Regions from separate parts of the Streptomyces sp. NPDC037013 genome, predicted to be linked through region 4. Evidence: riboswitches for the same ligand, from Rfam matches in the RefSeq annotation. Region 4 holds a riboswitch; each other region holds the start of a gene.
What was found. A riboswitch is a leader RNA that binds a small molecule or an ion and turns the genes downstream of it on or off. The one in region 4 is predicted to bind cyclic di-AMP.
Positions count from the first base shown of each region.

Region 1: linked by a shared signal. The riboswitch ahead of ACZ7DY_RS16900 (LysM peptidoglycan-binding domain-containing protein) and the one ahead of ACZ7DY_RS21620 (M23 family metallopeptidase) in region 4 are both predicted to bind cyclic di-AMP.
Region 2: linked by a shared signal. The riboswitch ahead of ACZ7DY_RS25935 (transglycosylase family protein) and the one ahead of ACZ7DY_RS21620 (M23 family metallopeptidase) in region 4 are both predicted to bind cyclic di-AMP.
Region 3: linked by a shared signal. The riboswitch ahead of ACZ7DY_RS22275 (M23 family metallopeptidase) and the one ahead of ACZ7DY_RS21620 (M23 family metallopeptidase) in region 4 are both predicted to bind cyclic di-AMP.

Region 1 is NZ_JBVJRV010000004.1:526,453-532,158, forward strand. Features, by position in the region: gene ACZ7DY_RS16890 (SRPBCC family protein) at 1-212, shown strand, start outside; gene ACZ7DY_RS16895 (TIGR03557 family F420-dependent LLM class oxidoreductase) at 261-1,241, opposite strand; gene ACZ7DY_RS16900 (LysM peptidoglycan-binding domain-containing protein) at 1,448-2,185, opposite strand; cyclic di-AMP (ydaO/yuaA leader) riboswitch at 2,190-2,357, opposite strand; gene ACZ7DY_RS16905 (SigB/SigF/SigG family RNA polymerase sigma factor) at 3,084-3,932, shown strand; gene ACZ7DY_RS16910 (SDR family oxidoreductase) at 3,984-4,790, opposite strand; gene ACZ7DY_RS16915 (helix-turn-helix domain-containing protein) at 4,854-5,645, shown strand.
Region 2 is NZ_JBVJRV010000007.1:106,952-112,657, reverse strand. Features, by position in the region: gene ACZ7DY_RS25945 (cytochrome P450 family protein) at 1-824, shown strand, start outside; gene ACZ7DY_RS25940 (transglycosylase family protein) at 961-2,031, shown strand; cyclic di-AMP (ydaO/yuaA leader) riboswitch at 2,227-2,429, shown strand; gene ACZ7DY_RS25935 (transglycosylase family protein) at 2,434-3,159, shown strand; gene eno (phosphopyruvate hydratase) at 3,496-4,788, shown strand; gene ACZ7DY_RS25925 (FtsB family cell division protein) at 4,911-5,390, shown strand; gene ACZ7DY_RS25920 (DUF501 domain-containing protein) at 5,447-5,706, shown strand, end outside.
Region 3 is NZ_JBVJRV010000006.1:19,644-25,349, forward strand. Features, by position in the region: gene ACZ7DY_RS22265 (PrsW family intramembrane metalloprotease) at 1-1,184, shown strand, start outside; gene ACZ7DY_RS22270 (aldo/keto reductase) at 1,181-2,125, opposite strand; gene ACZ7DY_RS22275 (M23 family metallopeptidase) at 2,203-3,282, opposite strand; cyclic di-AMP (ydaO/yuaA leader) riboswitch at 3,294-3,456, opposite strand; gene ACZ7DY_RS22280 (PP2C family protein-serine/threonine phosphatase) at 3,677-4,819, opposite strand; tRNA gene ACZ7DY_RS22285 (tRNA-Met) at 5,039-5,112, opposite strand; gene ACZ7DY_RS22290 (alginate lyase family protein) at 5,164-5,706, opposite strand, start outside.
Region 4 is NZ_JBVJRV010000005.1:586,253-591,958, reverse strand. Features, by position in the region: gene ACZ7DY_RS21630 (M16 family metallopeptidase) at 1-174, shown strand, start outside; gene ACZ7DY_RS21625 (M16 family metallopeptidase) at 171-1,556, shown strand; cyclic di-AMP (ydaO/yuaA leader) riboswitch at 1,774-1,936, shown strand; gene ACZ7DY_RS21620 (M23 family metallopeptidase) at 1,949-2,752, shown strand; gene ACZ7DY_RS21615 (GntR family transcriptional regulator) at 2,923-3,615, shown strand; gene ACZ7DY_RS21610 (HPr family phosphocarrier protein) at 3,761-4,042, opposite strand; gene ACZ7DY_RS21605 (bifunctional acetate--CoA ligase family protein/GNAT family N-acetyltransferase) at 4,198-5,706, shown strand, end outside.

The DNA of each region.
Region 1 (5,706 bases), on a different contig from region 4:
GGCTCGAATGGGGCACCCGCGAGCAGGGCGGTTACACGGGCTGGCTGCAGGTCGCCGGCATGGACAGCGGGACCAGCGAGGTGACGGTGCACCTGTCGTTCTTCGAGGAGGGGCACGACCCGGGGGAGCAGGCCGTGCACACCGCGCTCGACAGCAGCCTGCGTCGGCTGGAGGACCAGGTGCGGCTGCGCGTCGACAACGCCGCCGGCTGACCGGGCGGCCGGGTCGGCCCGGCCGCCCGGTCAGGTCCTGCCGCCGTGTCAGGCCTGCCCGCCGCCGGGCCGCAGCTGCCGCATGCGCCCGTCGAGTTCACTCCGGTAGAAGTCGATGAAGCCGTCCGGGTCCGGCCCGGCGTTCTGCATGACCAGCCTGTCGTGGCCGGCGTCCACGAACTTCTGCGCCACCTCGACGAAGCGGGCGGGGTCCGTGCCGCAGGCGAACTTCTCCAGGATGTCCTCCTCGCGCACGGTCGCGGTCGCGGCGTCGAAGTTGACCGGGTTGGGCAGCTCGCTCATGACCTTCCACCCGGTCAGCGCCCACCGCGACGTCTCGAGGGCGGCCTTGGCGCCGGTGTGCTCGTCGGGTGCCCACGCCATCGGCACCTCCGCGTAACACGGGCCGTCGCCGCCGGCGGCACGGTACTGCTCGACGATCTCGGGCTTGTCCTCCGTGACGAACAAACCGTCGCCCAGCTCCGCGGCGAGCCGCGTCGACGCCTTGCCGCTGGCGGCCACCGCGATCAGGGGCAGCTGCTCGGGCAGGTCGAACACCCGGGCGTCCGACAGCCGCAGGTGCTTGCCCTCATAGGAGCGGTAGCCGCCCTTCCACAGCAGCCGGATGATCTCCAGGGCTTCCTTGAACATCTCGTGCCGGGTGGAGACGGCATCCGGGAAGCCGACCCCGGTGACGTGCTCGTTGAGCCGCTCGCCCGACCCGAGGCCGAGCACGAAGCGGCCCTCCGACAGCAGGGCCAGGGTGGCGGCGGCCTGAGCGATGATCGCCGGGTGATAGCGCACCGTCGGGCAGGTCACGCCGGTAGCGAGCCCGATCCGTTCGGTCTTGGCCGCGATGCTGCCGAGCACCGTCCAGGCGAACGGGGAATGTCCCTGATTGTCGAGCCAGGGGTGGTAGTGGTCGCTGATCTCGACGAAGTCGAAGCCCGCCTCTTCCGCGAGTACCGCCTGCCGTACGAGTTCCGCCGGGCCGAACGCCTCGGCGGCCAGCTTGTAGCCGATCTCCATGTGCTCCTCGTCTCCTCGCGCGTCGGCGTCGTTTCGTCCGCACAGAGGTACCCGCCGACATTCGGGCATAACGCCCACCGACGTCCCCATTCTTTTCACCCGCCCGTTTCCCCCGCACGTCGAACGGGTCGGCGGCCCGGAACGAGGACACGCCGCGAGCCCCGGACACGGGTGCCGGGGCTCGCGGTGATCGAGGGGGGTGCGGTCTAGTACGGGCCGTTGACGTTGTCGATCGAGCCGTAGCGGTCGGCCGCGTAGTTGCAGGCGGCGGTGATGTTGGCGACCGGGTCGAAGCTGTCCATCGCCGTGCCAGCCACGTGGTACGCGGAGAACGTGGGGCCGATGACCTGGAGCAGTCCCTTGGACGGGGTGCCGGCGACCGCGTTGGAGTCCCAGTTGTTGATGGCCAGGGGGTTGCCGGAGGACTCGCGCATGATGTTGCGGTGGATGCCCTCGTAGGTGCCGGGGATGCCCTGCTGAGCCATGATGTCGAGCGACTCCTTGATCCAGCCGTCGAGGTCGTTCGTGTAGGACTTCGGGGCCGGGGCGACGGCGGGCTCGGCGGCGGCCGTGTCGCGCTCGGACCGGTCCGCCCGCTCGGTGGATGCCTCGGAGGCGTCCTGGCCCTCCTTGCCCAGGGTGAGCTCGATGCCCGGGCGTATCAGCGCCGGGTTGTCACCGAGGGCGCCGCGGTTGTCCTGGTACAGCCTCTTCCAGCCGCCGCTGAGGTGGTGCTCCTGCGCGATCTTGGCGAGGGAGTCGCCGGAGACCACGACGTACGTGTTCGGGGCGGCGGCGGGCCGGGCGGCCACTGCGGGCTGCGCGGCGGCCGTGGTGGCACCGAGCACGGGGAGCACGAGCACGGCCCCGCCCGCTCCTGTGGCGGCGATGCCCCGGCCGAGCGAGCTGGACTTGGGGCGGCGGTGCTTACCCTTTGCAGGCATGACGAATTCCTCTCCGTCGCCTACGAGGTGAGCTGTCGGGTTCGGACTGGAGGTGTCCGGTCGTAACGGGCGTACGACTTAACCCCGAGCCGGCCCGGGATTCCGGGTCGGCGGCTTACCTGGGTCCCCCGCTCCTGCCGTGCGTAAGTGAGTGGGTGGGCGAGTTTCCGGACAGCGGCAGGATTCGGCGTTCCATCCGGATTGACGGTGACGTTAAGCGAGAAAGCCCGGGGGGAACAAGGCGGGAATTCGATCGGTGAATGCGTCCGGCGCTTTCCTGGCGTCCGGCTGTCCTCCGCATCCGTAGATCAAAATGACTCAACTCTCCATGCGCAGAAGGAAGTGCTCTCGGCGGATCCAAAGGCTCTCCGCTGCCGCCCCTGTGACTCATTTCACGGAATGAGGGGAGGGGCTGAGGTGCGATACCCGGGGGCGGACCGCGTTATACCGGTCAATCGGCATTAAATCGGGCACATGCGCTTCGGTGTGAAGGGTGCGTTTCAGTCAAAACGGGCACGAGGCCTTCGTTCCTGAAAACCCAGAACCCTTTATCCCGTCAGAATTCTCCACCCCGTCAGATTCTTCACCGCTTCACCGCGGGAGTGAATATCGGCGTGTGCCGGAGACGTGCCTTATCGCGCCGCCGATCGCAACACCGTTGCGGGCAAGCGGTATTACGAGAGAGGCCTCCTCGGCAGGTTTGCGGACCGCCGTCCGACGCGCTCTCAACTCTTGGCCGCAACAGGCGGGTTTGGCTCCGCTGATCTCGGACAGGCGGTACTTCGACGTGCTTGGGCAGACAGGCACATTCACGGGAGCGGTGCCGACCCGGCCGCCTCGAGGTGTGTCTCGTCGCGCTCCCGTGCTGCCGATACCAGCAGTTCGACGGGAGGCACACATGCTGAGCGAGACAGGGCAGACGCACCGAGTGGCAGACACCCGGACCGGGCGGGACACCCCGGACACGACCGCCGACTTCGAGCGCCTGGCCGTCCTGCCTGCCGGCCCCGAGCGGCAGCGGCTGGTGGAGCACATCGTGGAGGCATGGCTCCCGGTGGCCCACCGTCTGGCGGGCAAGTTCCGTGACCGGGGCGAGCCCCTGGACGACCTGGAGCAGGTCGCGGCCCTCGGTCTGGTCAAGGCCGTCGACCGCTACGACCCGGCGCAGGGCCCGTTCCTCCCGTACGCGCTGCCCACCATCGTCGGAGAGGTCAAGCGGCACTTCCGCGACCACGCCTGGAGCGTCCATGTGCCCCGGCGTGTGCAGGAGTTGCGCAACCGGGTGCGCCGCAGCGCCCGGGAGCTCTCGCTCGCCAACGGAGGGCGGTTCCCGACGGTGGCTCAGATCGCTGAGCACGCGCGGATGAGCGAGGAGGACGTACTCACCGGGATGGAGGCCATGGACAGCTTCCGGCCGGTCTCCCTGGACGCCCAGTTGAGCCCCCACAGCCCGGAGGGCGAATCCGCCGCGCTGGGAGACGTCCTCGGTGAGGACGAGCCCCGCTTCGACGTCGTCGTCGCGCGGGAAGCGGTCAAGCCCTGCCTGGCCCGGCTTCCCGAGCGCGAGCGCCGCATCCTGAACCTGCGCTTCTTCCACGACATGTCGCAGGCGCGGATCGGCGAGGAACTCGGCATCTCCCAGATGCACGTGTCGCGCCTGCTCGCCCGCGCATGCCGCCGCGTTCGGGTCCAGGTCGACGGCAACTCCCCCCGGAGGAACGGGCGTACCGCGGCGATCGCGGCCTGAACGGCAGGCGGTGCGCGGCGATCCGGGACGCCGCGCACCACTCCGTGCCTGTTACGCCCGAGCCGCCAGGTGGCGCCAGTCGCTCCACGTGTCGAGCCGCTTCTGATAGGCCGCCTCGACCACCGGATAGGGGTAGGTGCCGAGGAAGAGCCGCAGGGGCGGCGCGTCGCCGTCCACGAGTTCGAGGATGACGGGGGCGGTGGTTCGCGCGTCCTGGGGCGCGCGCGCCGACGCGCCGGCCCGGCGCGCGGCACGGACGGGTTCGTAGGCGGGAAGCGGTTCGGTGTGCACCGCGGAGGCGCCCGACCAGTCGGTGCCGTACGGGCCGGGTTCGACCAGGGTCACGTGGATGCCGAACCCGGCCACCTCCTGGGCCAGGGCCTCGCTCATCCCCTCCAGGGCCCACTTCGAGGCGTTGTACAGCCCGAGCGTGGGGAAGGCGGCGAGGCCGCCGAGGCTGGAGACCTGCAGGATGTGCCCGCTGCCCTGGGCCCGCAGATACGGCAGGGCCGCCTGCGTCACCCACAGCGGGCCGAACAGGTTGGTGTCGAGCTGGGCGCGAGCCTGCTCCTCGGTGGTCTCCTCGACCATGCCGAACAGGCCGTAGCCCGCGTTGTTGACGACTACGTCCAGGCGGCCGAAGGTCTCGGCGGCCCGCCGCACCGCGGCGGTCGCGGCGGTGCGGTCGGTCACGTCGAGGCGGAGCGGGAGCACGGCGTCCCCGTGGGTGTCCACGAGGGACCGCAGGGTCTCGGGATTGCGTGCGGTGGCGGCGACGCGGTCGCCGCGGTCGAGAGCGGCCTCGGCCCAGATGCGGCCGAAGCCGCGGGACGCGCCGGTGATGAACCATGTCTTCATGGCGTCGAGCCTGCGCCGTTCGCACCCCGGCAGCCAGCACCCCCACAGGGTTACCCTCGCACCATGGCGGCCGAGAATCTTCTGGGAGACTTCCTCAAGGCCCGGCGTGGACGGGTCGCTCCGGCGGACGTGGCGGTGCCCGCCGGCGGACGTCGCCGGGTGGCCGGACTGCGCCGGGAGGAACTGGCCCGGCTCGCCGGAATCAGCGAGCCCTACCTGGTCCGGCTGGAACAGGGCATCGACCGGCACCCCTCCTCCCAGGTGCTGCACTCCCTCGCACGGGCGCTGGAGTTGGACGCCGACGCCGCCGCCCACCTGCACGCCCTCGCCCGTTCCGCCCCCGCCCCTGTGCCGCCGTCGCGGACCGAGGTCTCCGAGGAGGTGCACCGGCTGCTCGACGCATGGGCGGACCGTCCCGCGTACGTGCGCGACCGGAGCTTCGACGTGCTGGCGGCGAACAAGCGGGCCCGCGCGCTCGCCCCGATGTACGAGCCCGGGCGCAACCTCGCCCGGTCGGTGTTCCTCGACCCGGCGTCCCGCCGGCTCTTCCCCGACTGGGCGGAGGTGGCAGCGCAGACCGCGGCCGCCCTGCGCGCCGAAGCCGATCCACGCGACCCCAGGACCGTCCGCCTGGTCGCCGAGCTGGAGACGGACGAGGAGTTCCGCCGCATGTGGCTGCGGCACGAGACCCGGCCCGCCCGCGACGAACTCAAGCGCTTCGCGCACCCGGTCGTCGGCGACCTCGCCCTGCGCAGGCAGGCGCTCACCGTCGGCGGCGCCGAGCACCAAGTGATCATCGTGTACCAGGCGACGGCAGGGAGCCCGTCCGAGGCGGCCCTGGCACGTCTTCTGTGAGTGCGACGCGGCAGGACTGTCCCGGCGAGGCCGGGGCACCTGACACATCGACAGTCTTGTA
Region 2 (5,706 bases), on a different contig from region 4:
AGTTCGCCTTCCCCCTGCCCATCTACGCCATCTGCGACCTGCTCGGCGTCCCCCGCGAGGACCAGGACGACTTCCGCGACTGGGCGGGCATGATGATCCGGCACGGGGGCGGGCCCCGGGGCGGTGTCGCCCGGTCGGTGAAGAAGATGCGCGGCTACCTCGCCGAACTCATCCACCGCAAGCGCCTCGACCCGGGCGACGACCTCATCTCCGGTCTCATCAAGGCCTCCGACCACGGCGAGCACCTCACCGAGAACGAGGCCGCCGCGATGGCGTTCATCCTTCTCTTCGCCGGCTTCGAGACCACCGTCAACCTCATCGGCAACGGCGTGTACGCCCTGCTCACCCACCCCGAGCAGCGCGAGCGGCTGCAACGGGCGCTGGCGGCGGGCGACACCGCGCTCCTGGAGACGGGGATCGAGGAACTCCTGCGCTTCGACGGGCCGGTCGAGCTCGCCACCTGGCGGTTCGCCACCGAGGCGCTCAGCATCGGCGGCCAGGACATCGCCGCGGGCGACCCCGTCCTCGTCGTGCTCGCCGCCGCCGACCGCGACCCGGCCCGCTTCGAGGCCCCCGACACCCTCGACCTTTCCCGCAGTGACAATCCGCACCTCGGATATGGGCACGGGATCCACTACTGCCTCGGCGCCCCGCTCGCCCGCCTGGAGGGCCGCACCGCCCTCGCGACGCTGCTCAGACGCCTTCCCGACCTGCAACTCGCGGTGGATCCCGCCGATTTGCGGTGGCGTGGCGGACTGATCATGCGGGGACTGCGCACGCTGCCGGTGAAGTTCACAGACGCACAGGAAACGGCGCGCGGCTGACGGACCATCACGACTGTGATGTTCACGTGATCTCCGCTGCATCGACTTGTGACAAGCGTTCGACTGCGGCTACGTTCACGTCGACTTGGGCACCCCGGTGCCCGGTCGTCGCCGCAGTCTCCTGAAAGGCAACCGCATGCTCTCCGGTCAAGGTCGTCACCGACGCCCCCGCCAGGCCCCGGCTCTCATCGTCGCGGCAGGCGTCACCGGATCAGCCATCGCCATCCCCCTGCTCGCCGCCACCAGCGCGAGCGCCGCCTCCACCACCACCTGGGACAAGCTCGCCCAGTGCGAGAGCGGTGGCGCGTGGAGCGCCGACCCGGGCAACGGTTATTACGGAGGACTCCAGCTCTCCCAGGAGACATGGGAGAGCTACGGCGGCCTCGACTACGCGCCCAGCGCCGACCAGGCCTCCAAGTCCCAGCAGATAGCCGTCGCCGAGAAGGTCCTCGACGCCAAGGGCACCGCCGCCTGGCCGAGCTGCGCCCCGATCGCCGGTCTCACCGACGGCGGCGCGGCGGCCGACGTGGACCCGGGCGCCCCCATCACCCCGGAACCCTCCGATCCGTCCGGTTCGACCGGCGCCGAGGGCTCCAAGGACTCGAAGGAATCCAAGGACTCCGGGGACGCCAAGGGGTCGAAGGACGGCGCGGAGAAGGGTGACGCGTCCGGCGAACCCGCGGACTCCGCCGAGCCGTCCGACGACGCGTCGACGGACCCGGCGGACGCCTCGGGCGACACGCCCGGGAAGGGCGCCGGCTCGCGAGAGAAGAATCACGACGAGTCCGGCGAAAAGGACGGCAAGAAGGACGGCAGGGGCGGGAAGGGCGACGCCGACGGCAAGGGCGGCACGGACGGCTCCGGCAAGTCCGGGACCGGGGACGGCACTTCGCCCGACCCTGAGGACGCCACCGCCCCCTCCGAGGGCTCCGACGGCTCCTCCGGCCGCCACCGCGGCGACCGCGCCGACGAGAGCGGGGGTGCAGGCGGGCGTCCCGGACGGCACGCCTCGCGCGGCGACGAGCGCACCGGCGCGGTCGCCGACGGGACGTACACGGTGCGCTCCGGGGACAACCTCTCGCTCATCGCGGACGACCTCGACGTCGACGGCGGCTGGCACGAGCTCTACGCCGAGAACAAGAAGACCGTCGGCGCCGACCCGGACCTCATTCTCCCCGGTCAGAGCCTCGATCTGGGCGAAAAGTAACGGTAGTTGACGATGCGTCTGCCGGGGCCTTCGCGGCGTATGTCCGCTTTGGCGCGAGTGAGACATGGGTCTCAGAAGCCCTGATCGTCTTTGAAATTGTGTGGAAGACGTGATTACCGTCGTCACCGCTCGCCACTGGTGAGCCCCGCCGGTCGGTACGCCGAATCCTGCCAACGGCCGGACGGGAACAGTCGTCGCTCAAGAGCGCCGTGGGCAGGAGCGGGGGACCCAAGGTTTGTGCCGGGTCCGTCCGTTGAGGGGGTGGGCAGCCGAGAGGCTGGGCGCCGCGCAACGGACGGGAACGGCTAGGGGTGAAGTCGCGCTCAAGGAGTGCGACCGGGCAACCACATCGGCCCGAACCCGACAGCTCACCTCGCAGGCGTCGGTGTAGGGGATCAACTCATGCTGCTTTCCAGCAAGGGCAAGCACCGCCGTCCGTCCAAGGCCACCCGCGTCGCCACGCTCGTCGGCGTGACCGGCGCCGCCGTCGCCGCCCCGCTGATGGCGGCCGGCTCGGCCTCCGCCGCCACCACCTCCGAGTGGGACGCCGTCGCCCAGTGCGAGTCCGGCGGCAACTGGTCCATCAACACCGGCAACGGCTACCAGGGCGGCCTGCAGTTCTCGCCGTCCACCTGGGCCGCGTACGGCGGCACCAAGTACGCGCCGACCGCCGACAAGGCCTCCAAGGCCCAGCAGATCGAGATCGGCGAGAAGGTCCTGGCGGGCCAGGGCAAGGGCGCCTGGCCGTCCTGCGGCGTCGGCCTCTCGGGCGCCTCGCCCAGCAGCGGCGGCGGCTCGCAGCAGCAGGCCCCGCAGCAGCAGGCTCCGCAGGAGAAGCCGCAGCCGCAGCGGACGCAGCAGCAGGCCGCTCCGCAGCACCAGCAGCAGGCCGCGCCGAAGCCGCAGCCCGCGCCGCAGACCGAGTCCAAGAAGACCGTCGAGACCCCGACCGGCAAGACGGTCAAGAAGGGCGACGGCGAGTACAAGGTCGAGACGGGCGACACCCTCTCCAAGATCGCCCAGGCGCACCACGTCAAGGGCGGCTGGCAGAAGGTCTACAAGCTGAACGGCGACATCATCGACGACGCCGACTTCATCTACCCGGGCCAGCAGCTCCACCTCGGCTGAGGCTGCTCCCCACCCGGCCGTGCCTCGGCGGACGCACGGCCGGCCCCCGTCCCCACGGGCTCCCCGCCCCGGTGCGCGTATCCCCCGTACGCACCGGGGCGGGGCCATGTCCGCCGCCGGAACCCCGCCATCCGGCCCTGCCGAGGCCGCCCCGCCTGTTCGCTACCAGCGAGTAGAAACGCGGCCCATCGTCCTGATTCCAGGGGATTTGGCCTCTTGTTCGTCCCACGGGACGGGCGGTCGGCTGGCTGAAGCCCCGGAGCCGGTTAGGCTCAGGAGACGCAGGGCCGAAACGGCCCGCGTCACTGTGTATACGCGTCACACTCCCAGAAGGAGATGCTCGTGCCGTCCATCGACGTCGTCGTAGCCCGGGAAATCCTGGACTCCCGAGGCAACCCCACGGTCGAGGTCGAGGTCGGCCTCGACGACGGCAGCACCGGTCGTGCCGCCGTTCCGTCCGGTGCCTCCACCGGTGCCTTCGAGGCCATCGAACTCCGCGACGGTGACCCCAACCGTTACCAGGGCAAGGGTGTCGAGAAGGCCGTCCTCGCCGTCATCGAGCAGATCGGCCCGGAGCTCGTCGGCTACGACGCCACCGAGCAGCGCCTGATCGACCAGGCCATGTTCGACCTGGACGCCACCGACAACAAGGGCTCGCTCGGCGCCAACGCCATCCTCGGCGTCTCGCTCGCCGTCGCCCACGCCGCCTCCGAGGCCAGCGACCTGCCGCTCTTCCGCTACCTCGGCGGACCCAACGCGCACCTGCTGCCCGTCCCGATGATGAACATCCTGAACGGCGGGTCGCACGCCGACTCGAACGTCGACATCCAGGAATTCATGATCGCCCCGATCGGCGCGGAGTCCTTCTCCGAGGCGCTGCGCTGGGGCACCGAGGTCTACCACACCCTCAAGAAGGTGCTGAAGGAGAAGGGCCTCTCCACCGGCCTCGGCGACGAGGGCGGCTTCGCCCCGAACCTGGACTCCAACCGCGCCGCGCTCGACCTCATCCTCGAGGCCATCAAGCAGGCCGGTTACGTCCCCGGCGAGCAGATCGCGCTCGCCCTGGACGTCGCCGCGTCCGAGTTCTACAAGGACGGCAGCTACGAGTTCGAGGGCAAGACCCGCTCGGCCGCCGAGATGACCGAGTACTACGAGGAGCTCGTCGCCTCGTACCCGCTCGTCTCCATCGAGGACCCGCTGTTCGAGGACGACTGGGCCGGCTGGAACGCCATCACCGAGAAGCTCGGCGACAAGGTGCAGCTCGTCGGCGACGACCTGTTCGTCACCAACCCCGAGCGCCTGGCCCGCGGCATCGAGGAGAACTCGGCCAACGCCCTGCTCGTCAAGGTCAACCAGATCGGCTCGCTGACCGAGACCCTGGACGCCGTCGAGATGGCCCAGCGCAGCGGCTTCAAGTGCATGATGTCGCACCGCTCCGGCGAGACCGAGGACGTCACCATCGCCGACCTCGCCGTCGCCACCAACTGCGGCCAGATCAAGACCGGCGCCCCGGCCCGCTCCGAGCGCGTCGCCAAGTACAACCAGCTGCTGCGCATCGAGGAGATCCTCGACGACGCCGCCGTCTACGCCGGCCGCAGCGCGTTCCCCCGCTTCCGCACCGCCGAGTGACGCCTCCCGGCACAGGCAGAGCGGCTCCCGCAGCCACGTAGTTACCTACGTCCCCGCACCCGGTCCCGTACCGTGTGCGGGGACGTACGTACGTATACGCGCTGCTCTGGGGAGACGGAACCATGGCCAAGGCCGGGACCAAGGACCGGTTCTCCACCGCGACCCGCCTGCGGCTGCTCGGCGAGCAGACCGCCGAGCGCGTCTACCGCTCCCAGACCAAGCGCCAGGCCCGCCGCTCCCGGCTCACCGGCCGCGCCGCCCTCCTCGCCCTCGTGCTCTGCTCGCTGGTCGTCGCGCTCGCGTACCCCATGCGGCAGTACGTCTCCCAGCGCGCGGAGATCGACGACCTGCGCCGCCAGAAGGCCGCGCACCGGGCGGACGTCGAGAAGCTGCGCGACGAGAAGGCGCGCTGGCAGGACGACGCGTACGCGGAGCAGCGCATCCGGGACCGCCTGCACTACGTGATGCCCGGCGAGACCGGCTTCACCGTGATCGACCCCGCGGCGGCGAAGAGCCGGCGCACGGACCAGGGGGCGGCCTCGCGCCCCTGGTACTCGAACGTCTGGGACGGCGTCGACAAGGCCGACCGACCCGACGACTGACCTCAGACGACTGACCTCAGCACGCCCCTCCGTAGCGAACCGATCGAAAGACAGGCATGGAAACCCCCCCGCCGACCACCGAACGCACCGAGCCGACCGACGCCGACGTCGAGGCCTTCAAGCAGCAGCTGGGCCGCCCGCCGCGCGGCCTGCGGGCCATCGCGCACCGCTGCCCCTGCGGGCAGCCGGACGTCGTCGAGACGGCGCCGCGCCTCCCGGACGGGACGCCCTTCCCGACGACGTACTACCTGACCTGCCCGCGCGCCGCGTCCGCCATCGGCACGCTGGAGGCCAACGGCGTGATGAAGGAGATGTC
Region 3 (5,706 bases), on a different contig from region 4:
CCGTGCCCGTGCCGCTGCTCGTCGCCGCCTTCCGCTGGCTGGACCGGGTGGCGCCGGGCCCCTGGCGGAATCTGCTCTTCTCCTTCTCCTGGGGCGCCTGCGCGGCCGCCCTCATAGCGATCGTCGCGAACAGTTTCGCGATCCGCTGGATAGCCACCGCCACCGCCGACCCCGGCAGCGCCGACACCCTCGGCGCGACCGTCATCGCCCCGATCGTCGAGGAGAGCGCGAAGGCCGCGGCCGTGCTGCTCGTCTTCCTCTTCCGCAGACGTGACTTCACGGGGCTCGTCGACGGCGTCGTCATAGCGGGGGTGACCGCGACCGGCTTCGCGTTCACCGAGAACATCCTCTATCTGGGCAACGCCTTCGTCACCGACCAGCTCAGCCGCGAGAGCGGCCTGGCCTCCGTGACGGCCGCGACCTTCTTCGTGCGGGTCGTCATGTCGCCGTTCGCCCACCCGCTGTTCACGGTCCTGACCGGCATCGGCTTCGGTTTCGCCGCGTTCGCCGCCGAGCGCCAGCATCTGCGCCGGGTGCTGCTCCCGCTCGCCGGGCTGCTGCTCGCGATGGGCATGCACGCGCTGTGGAACGGCTCGGCGGTCTTCGGGCAGTACGGCTTCTTCACCGTGTACGCGGCCTTCATGCTCCCGGCGTTCGGCCTGCTGACCTGGCTGGCGGTCTGGACCCGGCAGCGCGAGCTGCGCATGATCCGCGCCGAGCTGCCCGTGTACGCGGCGGCGGGCTGGCTCACGCCGCCCGAGCCGTACGCGCTCGGCTCGATGCGCGCCCGCTCACTGGCCCGCGACTACGCCTCGTACACCTGGGGCAAGGCCGCGGCCCGCACGGTCGCGGAGTACCAGATGTACGCGACGTCGCTGGCGTTCCTGCGCCACCGCGGGCGCCGCGGCCGGGCCGGCGCCGACTTCGTCGTACGCGAGCGGGAGCTCCTCGAAGAGCTCTGGGAGCGCCGCGGTCCGTCCCGGCCCGCCCTGGCCTACGCGGCGGGCGCGACGGCACCACCCCCGCGCCCCATGCCGTACGCCCCGTACACCCCCTACGTCCCGTACGCGCCCGTCGCCCACGGCTTCCCCCACCCGCCGCAGCCGTACCCGGCGTACGGACACGCATACGGGTACGGGTACGGCCGTCCGGGCGCGTACGAGACCAACCCCTACCGCTCCTAGGCGGACGCCGCCGTCAGGCGCGCGACCTCCGCCTCCGTCAGCTCGAGGTCGCCCACCGCGAGCAGCGCCGGCAGCTGTTCGACCGTGCGCGCGGAGGCGATCGGCGCCGCGACGGTGGGCTGGGCCGCAAGCCAGGCGAGCGCCACGGTCGCGACCTCGGCGCCCCGCTCCCCGGCGATCTCGTCGAGCGCGGCGAGGACACGGTTGCCGCGCTCGCTGCCCACGTACTTCTCGACGCCTCCGCTGCGCGCGCTCTGCACCTGCGCGCCCGGGCGGTACTTGCCGGTGAGGAAACCGGAGGCGAGCGCGTAGTAGGGGACGGCCGCGAGGCCGGAGCGCGAGGCGACCTCCTGGAGCGGGCCCTCGTAGGTGTCGCGGGAGACGAGGTTGTAGTGCGGCTGCAGGGCGACGTAGCGCGCGAGGCCCTCGCGGTCGGAGAAGTCGAGGGACTCCTGGAGCCGTTCGGGGGTGATGTTGGAGGCGGCGATCGCCCGTACCTTGCCGTCCCGCACCAGCCCGTCGAGGGCGCCGATGATCTCCTCTACGGGGACCGACGGGTCGTCGTAGTGCGTGTAGTACAGGTCGATGCAGTCGGTGCCGAGACGGCGCAGGGAGGCGTCGACGCCGCCCTTGATCGTGGCCGGGGAGAGGCCCTTGAAGTCGGGGTGCGCGCCGACCTTCGTGGCGACGACGACGTCGGAGCGGTTGCCGCGCCGGGCCAGCCACTCGCCGATGAGGGTCTCGGACTCACCGCCCTCGTTGCCCTCCACCCAGGCCGAGTAGACGTCGGCGGTGTCGATGAAGTTGCCGCCCGCGGCGGTGTAGGCGTCGAGGACGTCGAAGGACGCCGTGCGGTCGGCGGTCCAGCCGAAGACGTTGCCGCCGAGGGAGAGGGGGAACACCTCGAGGTCGGAAGAGCCGAGTCGGCGAAGAGAAGTCATACGTTCCGCAACGTCCGGGACGGAAACCGAATTCCGTCCCGCACTTCAAGGAACCGTCAAACCCTCGCGGACAGTGCTCAGGGGTTGAGCCCCTTGCTCTGGAGCCAGCCCAGCGGGTCGATCCCGGTGCCGTCGGGGGTGTGGACCTCCAGGTGGAGGTGCGGCCCGGTGACGTTGCCGGTCGCGCCGACGCGGCCGATGACGTCGCCCGTGCTGACCTTCTGGCCCGCGCTGACGTTGAGCGAGGACTGGTGGCAGTACCAGACCTCCGTGCCGTCCTCGAGTTCGAGCACGGTGCGGTAGCCGTACGCGCCCGCCCAGCCGGCCTCCTTGACGGTGCCGGTGTGCACGGCCTTGAGCGGGGTACCCGTGGGAGCGGCGAAGTCCAGGCCGGTGTGGTGGCCCGAGGACCACATGGACCCGGCGTCGCCGAAGTGCGAGGTGAGCGTGTACGAGGAGGTCGGGATGGCGTAACTCTTGGCGAGCTTGGCAAGGCGCGCGGCCTCGGCCTTGGCCTTGCGGGCCTCCTCCTGCTTCTTCTTCTCGGCGGCGGCCTTGGCGTCCGCCTTCCGCTCGGCGGCCTTCTGCTGCGCGGCGGCCTCGTCGGCGGCCTTCTTGACGGCGGCGTCCTCGGCGGCGGTGCGTACGGCGGAGTCCGCCTGGTGCTGCTGGTTCTCGGCCTGCCGCATGATGCGGGCGCGCAGTGCCTCGCCCGCGTCGGTGGTGCCCTGTTCGGCGTCGGCGGTGCTCACGCCGGCCGCGGTGAGCGGCGTCGCGGCGGCGACGGACGGAGCGGCCTCCGCCGTGTCGCCGGCCAGCAACGAGCCGACGCCCGGCAGGGATTCGGCGTCCGGCAGCGAGTCCGCGACGGTGCCCACGCCCGGCAGGTCCGGCATGGATATGGCGACCGGCGGCTTGCCGTCCTGCGCGGTGGCCATGCCGCCCGCGCCGACGGCCGCGATGACGCCCACGCCGAGCACGGTGGAGCTGCGGGCGAGGCCGCCACCGGCCTTCTTGTGCACACGGTGCCTGCCGCGGACGGGACGGACGGACTCCTCGGTGGGGTTCCACTCGTCGAAGGAGCCCTCGTCGTACGGACCGAAGTCGTCGTCATTCGGTATGTACACGGCTTGGGGGGCAGGCCGGTTGGACGCCACTGGGGCGCACTCCTTTCCTTCCTTCTCGCCTACCGGGTTAGCTGACGGGTTCGGAGCAGGAAGGTCTCCTACGGGCGCCTGGCGCGGATGCACGGATGCATGAGGCGCAGATGCCCGATTCACCCCAAGTTGGTGGTTCCCCGGCTCCCTTGCGGGATTAGGCGCGTGCGCACGGAGCCGCCTCTAGTGACGGCTGGGACGACCGCGCTGCGTTATCGAACGTTAATAGACAGCGGGTCGGTATTCCAAGCCGTTCCGGTTGATCGTTAACGCTGATCGCCTGTACGTATCGGGACACGGGGTGCCGGAACGGGGCGAGTTGACCCACCTTGGTCCGCACCGGAACTTCACATTCCCTTGACAGGATGTCAGTTGCCCTGCGGAACGGTGAACTTCAGTCACCGGTGGTGACGTCCGGATCCCCGGCGACGGGCCGCCGCACGGCGAGCAGCGCCATGTCGTCGGTCATCCGGCCCCCGGTGTGCCGCCGCACCTCCTCGGCGAGCGCGGCGAGCAGCGCGCGCGGACCGCCCCGCCCCGGGAAGATCCGCCCGCCGAGCCGGGTCGCAGGGTCGTAGAACGTGCCCTCCGCGTCCCGGGCCTCCGACAACCCGTCCGTGTAGAAGAGCAGCGTCGCGCCCGGCGGGAACTCCGTCTCGTCCGCCCGGTCCGGCCAGACGCCCAGCTCGCCCATGCCGAGCGGGAGCGCGGGCTCGGTCGCCGTCAGGACGCACAGCCGCCCGTCCCCGCGCAGCAGCAGCGGCGGCGGATGCCCCCGGTTGATCAGCCGTACGCCGCCGTCGGCGTGCCGGATCTCGGCGAGGACGGCGGTGGTGAACCCCTCGAAGGCGTCCAGACCGTCGCGCCGGGTGCCCTCGCGCGCGAGGGCCCGCTCCAGGCGCTGGGCCACCGCCTCCAGGGTGGTCTCCTGCTCGGCGGCCTCCCGGAAGGCGCCGATGACGACGGCGACCGCCGCGACCGCGCCCATGCCCTTGCCCCGCACGTCGCCGACGATGAGCCGCACCCCGTGCGGGGTGTCCTGCACGGCGTACAGGTCGCCCCCGATGAACGCGTCGGCCTGCGCGGCCTCGTACCGCGCAGCGATGTCGAGGCCGCCGATCCGCGGGTCGGGTTCGGGCAGCACGGCGCGCTGGGTCGTCTCGGCGATGGAGCGGGCGTTGGCGAGCCGGTCGTTGCCGCGCCGCACGACGCGGTTGATGACGATGGCGAGGGCGGCGACGGTCACCACGGTGATCACCTCGGTGACGGCCTCGACATGGCTGCCGACCGCGTTGCCGAAGTGCAGGAAGAGGACGGCACCGGTGGCCGCGGCGCCGGTCAGGACGGTGCTCAGCAGCGAGTAGAAGGGGGCGGCGATCAGCGGGGCGGCGGTGTAGAGGGGAGCCGCGGTGAAGTCGGGCGGGGTCGACACGTCGTATGCGACGCCGAGGACGAGCAGCAGCAGGGGCAGGGACCGTACGAAGGCCTTCTCGTGCGCGGTGGCACCCCTGGCACCGCATCCGCCTCGCTGCCCCACCGCTCGTCTCCCGCCGCCTCCGCGCCCATCACCGCGCTCCACTCAGGGTTCCCCCGGCGGGGAGCGGATGCGACCTGGTGCGGGCCGACCGGGTTACCCGGCGGGCGTGACACGAAGACACCGACACGAAGACACGGCATGGAAAACACGGCATGGAAAACACGGCGTGAAAAACACCCAGGGCCGGGAAGCTGATGCTTCCCGGCCCTGGGCCTTCAGTAGCGGGGACAGGATTTGAACCTGCGACCTCTGGGTTATGAGCCCAGCGAGCTACCGAGCTGCTCCACCCCGCGTCGGTGAACCCAACAGTACGCCATGCGAAGGGGTGCGTCGAACCACTTCCGTCAGGGCGCGGCCTCGCCCGCGTGCGTGAGCGTCTCCCAGGCCACGAAGAGGCCGTCCGTGCCCTCCGGGCGCCGCTGCTCGGTGTACTTCTCGGTGTACGGCATCTCCAGGTGCAGCCGGCCGTGCAGGTGGTTCAGGCCGACCTCCGTGTCGGGCCCCATGTCGCGCCGGACGGTGCCGCCGCACAGCCACGGGGGCGCCTTCTCGCCCAGCTGGTACCTGGCGTGGAACTCGAAGGCGGCCCGCAGCCGCTCCTTGGCCTCCCCGTACAGGTCGACGCCCTGGTGCCGGGCGGTCTCCGCCATGTGCGCGGCGGCGGCGAGGGAGTAGCTCGCGTGCTTGAAGTTGCGGCAGGTCTCCTGGGAGATCCCGTCGGTGAAGGTGTCCTGCCCGAACCAGTACTTCTTCAGCTCGGCCGCGGTGTCGATGCCGCTGCCCTCCGGGGAGACGGGCAGCTTCCCGTCCGACTCCAGATAGAAGTAGGCGGGCACGCGGGTCCTGAAGTGGTGCACGGCCTTCTCGAACGTCGCGTGGTCGTCGAG
Region 4 (5,706 bases):
GCCCTCACCGCCGTGCAGCGCGTCCTGGACGTCACCGCGGAGGAGGTCCAGGAGGTCGCCAAGGCCCGCCTGCGGCCGGACAACCGCGCGGTGCTCGTCTACGAACCCGTGACCGTCGCCGACGAGCCCGCCGAGGCCGCCGAGGACGCCGACGAAGAGGAGGCGGCGAAGTGACCGAGGCCGCGACGATGCAGTTCCACCCGCAGCCCCAGGCGGGCACCGCCAAGCCCTGGGCCTTCCCGGCCCCCGAGCGCGGCACCCTGCCCAACGGCCTCACCGTCCTGCGGTGCCACCGCCCCGGCCAGCAGGTCATCGCGGTCGAGGTCCACCTCGAAGCGCCGCTCGACGCCGAGCCCGAGGGCCTGGACGGCGTCGCCACGATCATGGCGAGGGCCTTCAACGAGGGCACCGACAAGCACTCCGCCGAGGAGTTCGCCGCCGAGCTCGACCGGTGCGGCGCCACGCTCGACGCCCACGCCGACCACCCCGGCGTGCGGGTCTCCCTGGAGGTCCCGGTCTCCCGGCTGCCCAAGGCGCTCGGCCTGCTCGCCGACGCCCTGCGGGCCCCCGCCTTCGCGGACAGCGAGATCGAGCGGCTCGTGCGCAACCGCCTGGACGAGCTGCCGCACGAGGCCGCCAACCCGCCCCGCCGTGCCGCCAAGGAGCTGTCCAAGCAGCTCTTCCCCGCGACCTCGCGCATGTCGCGACCGCGCCAGGGCACCGAGGAGACGGTCGCGGCCATCGACTCGGCGGCGGTGCGCACCTTCTACGAGAAGCACGTCCGGCCCGCCACGGCCACCCTCGTCGTCGTCGGCGACCTGGCCGGCACCGACCTGGACGCCGTCCTCGCGGACACCGTGGGCGCCTGGACGGGCTCCCCGGGCGAGCCCCGCCCGGTCCCGCCGGTGACCGCCGACGACCGCGGCCGCATCGTGATCGTGGACCGTCCCGGAGCGGTCCAGACGCAGCTGCTGATCGGCCGCGTCGGCGCCGACCGGCACGACCGCGTCTGGCCCGCCCAGGTGCTCGGCACGTACTGCCTGGGTGGCACGCTCACCTCCCGCCTGGACCGCGTCCTGCGCGAGGAGAAGGGATACACCTACGGCGTACGGGCGTTCAGCCAGGTCCTGCGCTCGGCGCCGGACGGCACGGGCGCGGCGATGCTGGCCATCAGCGGCTCCGTGGACACCCCGAACACCGGGCCGGCGCTGGAGGACCTCTGGAAGGTCCTGCGCACCCTCGCCGCCGAGGGGCTCACCGACGCCGAGCGCGACGTCGCCGTGCAGAACCTGGTGGGCGTGGCCCCCCTCAAGTACGAGATGGCCGCCTCCGTGGCGGCCACCCTCGCCGACCAGGTCGAGCAGCACCTGCCGGACGACTTCCAGGCGCAGCTGTACCGCCGGCTGGCCGACACCGGCACCGTGGAGGCCACCGCGGCCGTCGTGAACGCCTTCCCGGAGGACCGTCTGGTGACGATCCTCGTGGGGGACGCCTCGCAGATCGAGGAGCCCGTCAGGGCCCTCGGGATCGGCGAAGTGAGTGTGGTCACGGGCTGACGGTGACGTGCGCACGGGCTGAGTGACAGTCAGGACATATCGGACCCCGGTGACCGCTTCGGCCGCCGGGGTCCTCATATGTCCGTATTCATACGGTGGTTGCCCGTCTGCCCTGTGGCGTGCGCTACAAAAGTCGAGTTCTGTTTGTGGATTGAAAGAGGCCCCGTTTAGCGTCGGTCCGGCTGTTCGTCGCGCAGTACGCCGCATCCGCGGCACCGGACAGTCATCGCCGAGTCCCCGTACGGCGCAAGCCAGGGGAGCCGGGGACCCACATGTCCCCTGGGGTGAATCGGGCACCTTGCCGCGAGGTGAGGGACCCGTAGGAGACCTTCCTGCTCCGAACCCGTCAGCTAACCCGGTAGGCGAGAGGGAAGGAAAGGAACACCCGCCACATGGCGTTCACCCGTGCCACCGGGAAGCACCGTCGTCCGAGCCGTCTCACGCGGACCACCGCGAACGTCGCGGGTGTCGCGGCGCTCACCACCACCGGTGTCATCGGAGGCCTTGCCGCCCCCGCGCTCGCCGCCGCCGACGAAGCGGCCGTGGAGCACACCGGCCTCACCCAGGCGATATCCGTCGGCGACTCGCTCGCCGACAGCGTCGACGCGCAGGCCGCAGCCCAGCGCCAGGCCGCCGACGACGCCGCTGCCGCCAAGAAGGCCGAAGAGGCCGCCAAGAAGAAGGCGGCCGAGGAGAAGCGCAAGGCGGAGGCCGAGGCCAAGGCGAAGGCCAAGAAGGAGCGCGAGGCCAAGGAGCGCGCCGCCCGCGAGGCCGAGCGCAAGCGCCTGAACACCTACGTGGCCCCGGTCTCCGGTTCGTACGTCTCCACGGGCTACCAGACCGGCGGCGCCATGTGGTCCTCCGGCAGCCACACCGGCATCGACTTCCACGCCGCCTCCGGCACCTCCGTCCACGCGGTCGGCTCCGGCACCGTCGTCGAGGCGGGCTGGGGCGGGGCCTACGGCAACAACGTGGTCATCAAGATGAACGACGGCACGTACACCCAGTACGGCCACATGTCGTCCCTCGGTGTCTCCGTCGGCCAGACGGTCACCCCGGGCCAGCAGATCGGCCTCTCCGGCTCGACCGGCAACTCCAGCGGCCCGCACCTCCACTTCGAGGCCCGCACCGGCCCGGACTACGGCTCGGACATCGACCCCATCGCGTACCTGCGCGCGCACGGCGTCAACGTCTGACCGACGCGTACCCCGCAGCACTGCACGAAGGCCCCGGCTCCTCACGAGCCGGGGTCTTCGCGTTCTCCACCGCTCCTTGGCCAAAAGACCTCCATGAATTCCGGATCTCCGTCTGAAATCGCGAAACTCTGCAATAGAGTCGTCGAAGACGAGAGGGCGGAGGTCCGTTCATGCGCATTCCCGCGCATTCGGTGTGCACGGCCATCCGGGACGACATCGTCGCGGGGGTCTTCGAAAGGGGCGGCCGGCTCGCCGAGGAAGTCCTCGCGCGCCGCTACGGCGTCTCACGCGTGCCCGTGCGCGAGGCCCTGCGCACCCTGGAGGCCGAGGGCTTCGTCGTCACCCGCAGGCACGCGGGCGCGTGCGTCGCCGAACCCACCGAGCAGGAGGCCGCGGACCTCCTGGAGGTCCGCACGCTGCTCGAACCGCTCGCGGCCGCCCGCGCCGCGCAGCGCCGCACGGAAGCGCACCTCAAGGTCCTGCGCGGACTGGTCAGGCTGGGCCAGCAGCGCGCCAGGAACGGCCTGGGGGAGGATCTGCGGTCCCTGGGCGGCTGGTTCCACGAGACGCTCGCCCAGGCGTCAGGCAGCCCCGGCCTCAGCGCGCTGCTCACCCAGCTCCGGCACAAGATCGCCTGGATGTACGTGGTGGAGAGCCCGGCGGCGCCGGCCCAGTCCTGGTCCGAGCACGCGGCGATACTCGACGCGGTGGCCCGCGGGGACGCGCCGCGGGCCAGGGCGCTCACCGCCGAGCACGCGGAACGGGCCGTGGCGGCCCACCGGCCGCGCCACGGACGCGGGTCCGGCGCCCGCCGCGTGAGGGATGCGCAACATGCCGTAAACACGGTGAGCCTCCGGAATTAACGGAGGCGCCGTATACAGGAAGAAGGAATTCTTCCGAACCCGAACCCGAACCCGAACCCGAACCCGAATGCGGGCCGCAGCGAAAACGTCGATGGGGTCACCCGAAATTCCGGGTGACCCCATCGACGTTTTCCAGGAATGTGTCCTAGACCGTCTCCGGAAGCTCCTCGAGCCCCTCCGCGACCAGCTTCGCCAGACGGTCGAGGGCGGCGTCCGCACCCTCGGCGTCGGAGGCCAGCACGATCTCCTCGCCGCCCTGGGCGCCCAGGCCGAGCACCGCGAGCATCGAGGCCGCGTTGACCGGGTTGCCGTCGGCCTTGGCGATCGTCACGGGGACGCCGGCGGCCGTGGCCGCACGGACGAAGATGGAGGCGGGTCGGGCGTGGAGGCCCTCGGCCCAGCCGACGTTGACGCGGCGCTCAGCCATGTGTTGCTGCCCTTCCAGGTGTCTCACACTTGTCTAGACCAGTGTCTCATGCCGTCACGGGTGCTCTGCCGGACGTACGTCCTGCTCCCGGCCGCCCTTCGACCCGTCCTAGCCTGCCCCGGCCCCGGCGGCCGCGCGACCCGTACCCTGGCCCCATGCAGACCCCGTCGGATCAGCAGGAGCGGCAGGACTATCCCTCCCACTGGGAAGCCGATGTGGTGCTGCGCGACGGAGGCACCGCCCGGATCAGGCCCATCACGGCCGAGGACGCGGACCGCCTGGTCAGCTTCTACGAACAGGTCTCGGACGAGTCGAAGTACTACCGCTTCTTCGCGCCCTACCCCCGCCTGTCCGCCAAGGACGTGCACCGCTTCACCCACCACGACCAGGTCGACCGGGTCGGACTCGCCGTCACGGTGGGCGGCGAGTTCATCGCCACCGTGCGCTACGACCGCATCGACGAGCGCGGCATGGCCGCCAGCGCACCCGCCGACGAGGCCGAGGTCGCCTTCCTCGTGCAGGACGCCCACCAGGGCCGCGGCGTCGCCTCCGCGCTCCTCGAACACATCGCCGCCGTCGCCAGGGAGCGCGGCATCCGCCGCTTTGCCGCCGAGGTGCTGCCCGCCAACACCAAGATGATCAAGGTCTTCACGGACGCCGGCTACCAGCAGAAGCGCAGCTTCGAGGACGGCGTCGTCCGCCTCGAGTTCGACCTGGAGCCGACCGACCGCTCGCTCGCCGTGCAGCGCGCCCGCGAGCAGCGCGCCGAGGGACGCTCCGTGCAGCGGCTCCTGACCCCCGGCTCGGTCGCGGTGATCGGCGCGGGCCGCGTCCCCGGCGGAGTGGGCCGCAGCGTGCTGAGCAACCTCCGTGAGTCCGGCTTCACCGGCCGCCTCTACGCGGTCAACAGCGCGTTCGACGAGGAGACCGGCGACGGCATCGACGGCGTGCCCGCCCACCGTTCCGTCACGGAGATCGAGGAGCCGGTCGACCTCGCCGTCGTCGCCGTCCCCGCCGACCGGGTCCCGCAGGCCGTCGCCGAGTGCGGCGAGCGCGGCGTGCGCGGGCTCGTGGTCCTCTCCGCCGGATACGGGGAGAGCGGCGCCGAGGGACGCGAGCGGCAGCGCGAACTGGTGCGCCAGGCCCGGTCGTACGGCATGCGGATCATCGGCCCGAACGCGTTCGGCGTCATCAACACCTCACCCCGCACGCGGCTCAACGCCTCGCTCGCCCCGCAGTCCCCCGCGCGCGGGCGGATCGGCCTGTTCACCCAGTCCGGCGCGATCGGCATCGCCCTGCTCTCCGGTCTGCACCGGCGGGGAGCGGGCCTTTCCACCTTCGTCGGCTCCGGCAACCGCGCGGACGTCTCCGGCAACGACCTGCTCCAGTACTGGTACGAGGACCCGGACACCGACGTCACGCTGATGTACCTGGAGACCATCGGCAACCCGCGCAAGTTCACCCGCCTCGCACGGCGTTCGGCCACCGCCAAACCGCTCGTCGTGGTGCAGGGCGCCCGGCACAGCGGCATCGCCCCGACCGGACATGCCGTCCAGGCCACCCGGCTGCCGCACGCCACGGTCTCGGCGCTGCTGCGCCAGGCGGGCGTCATCCGCGTCGACACCGTCACGGAGATGGTCGACGCCGGACTGCTGCTCGCCGGC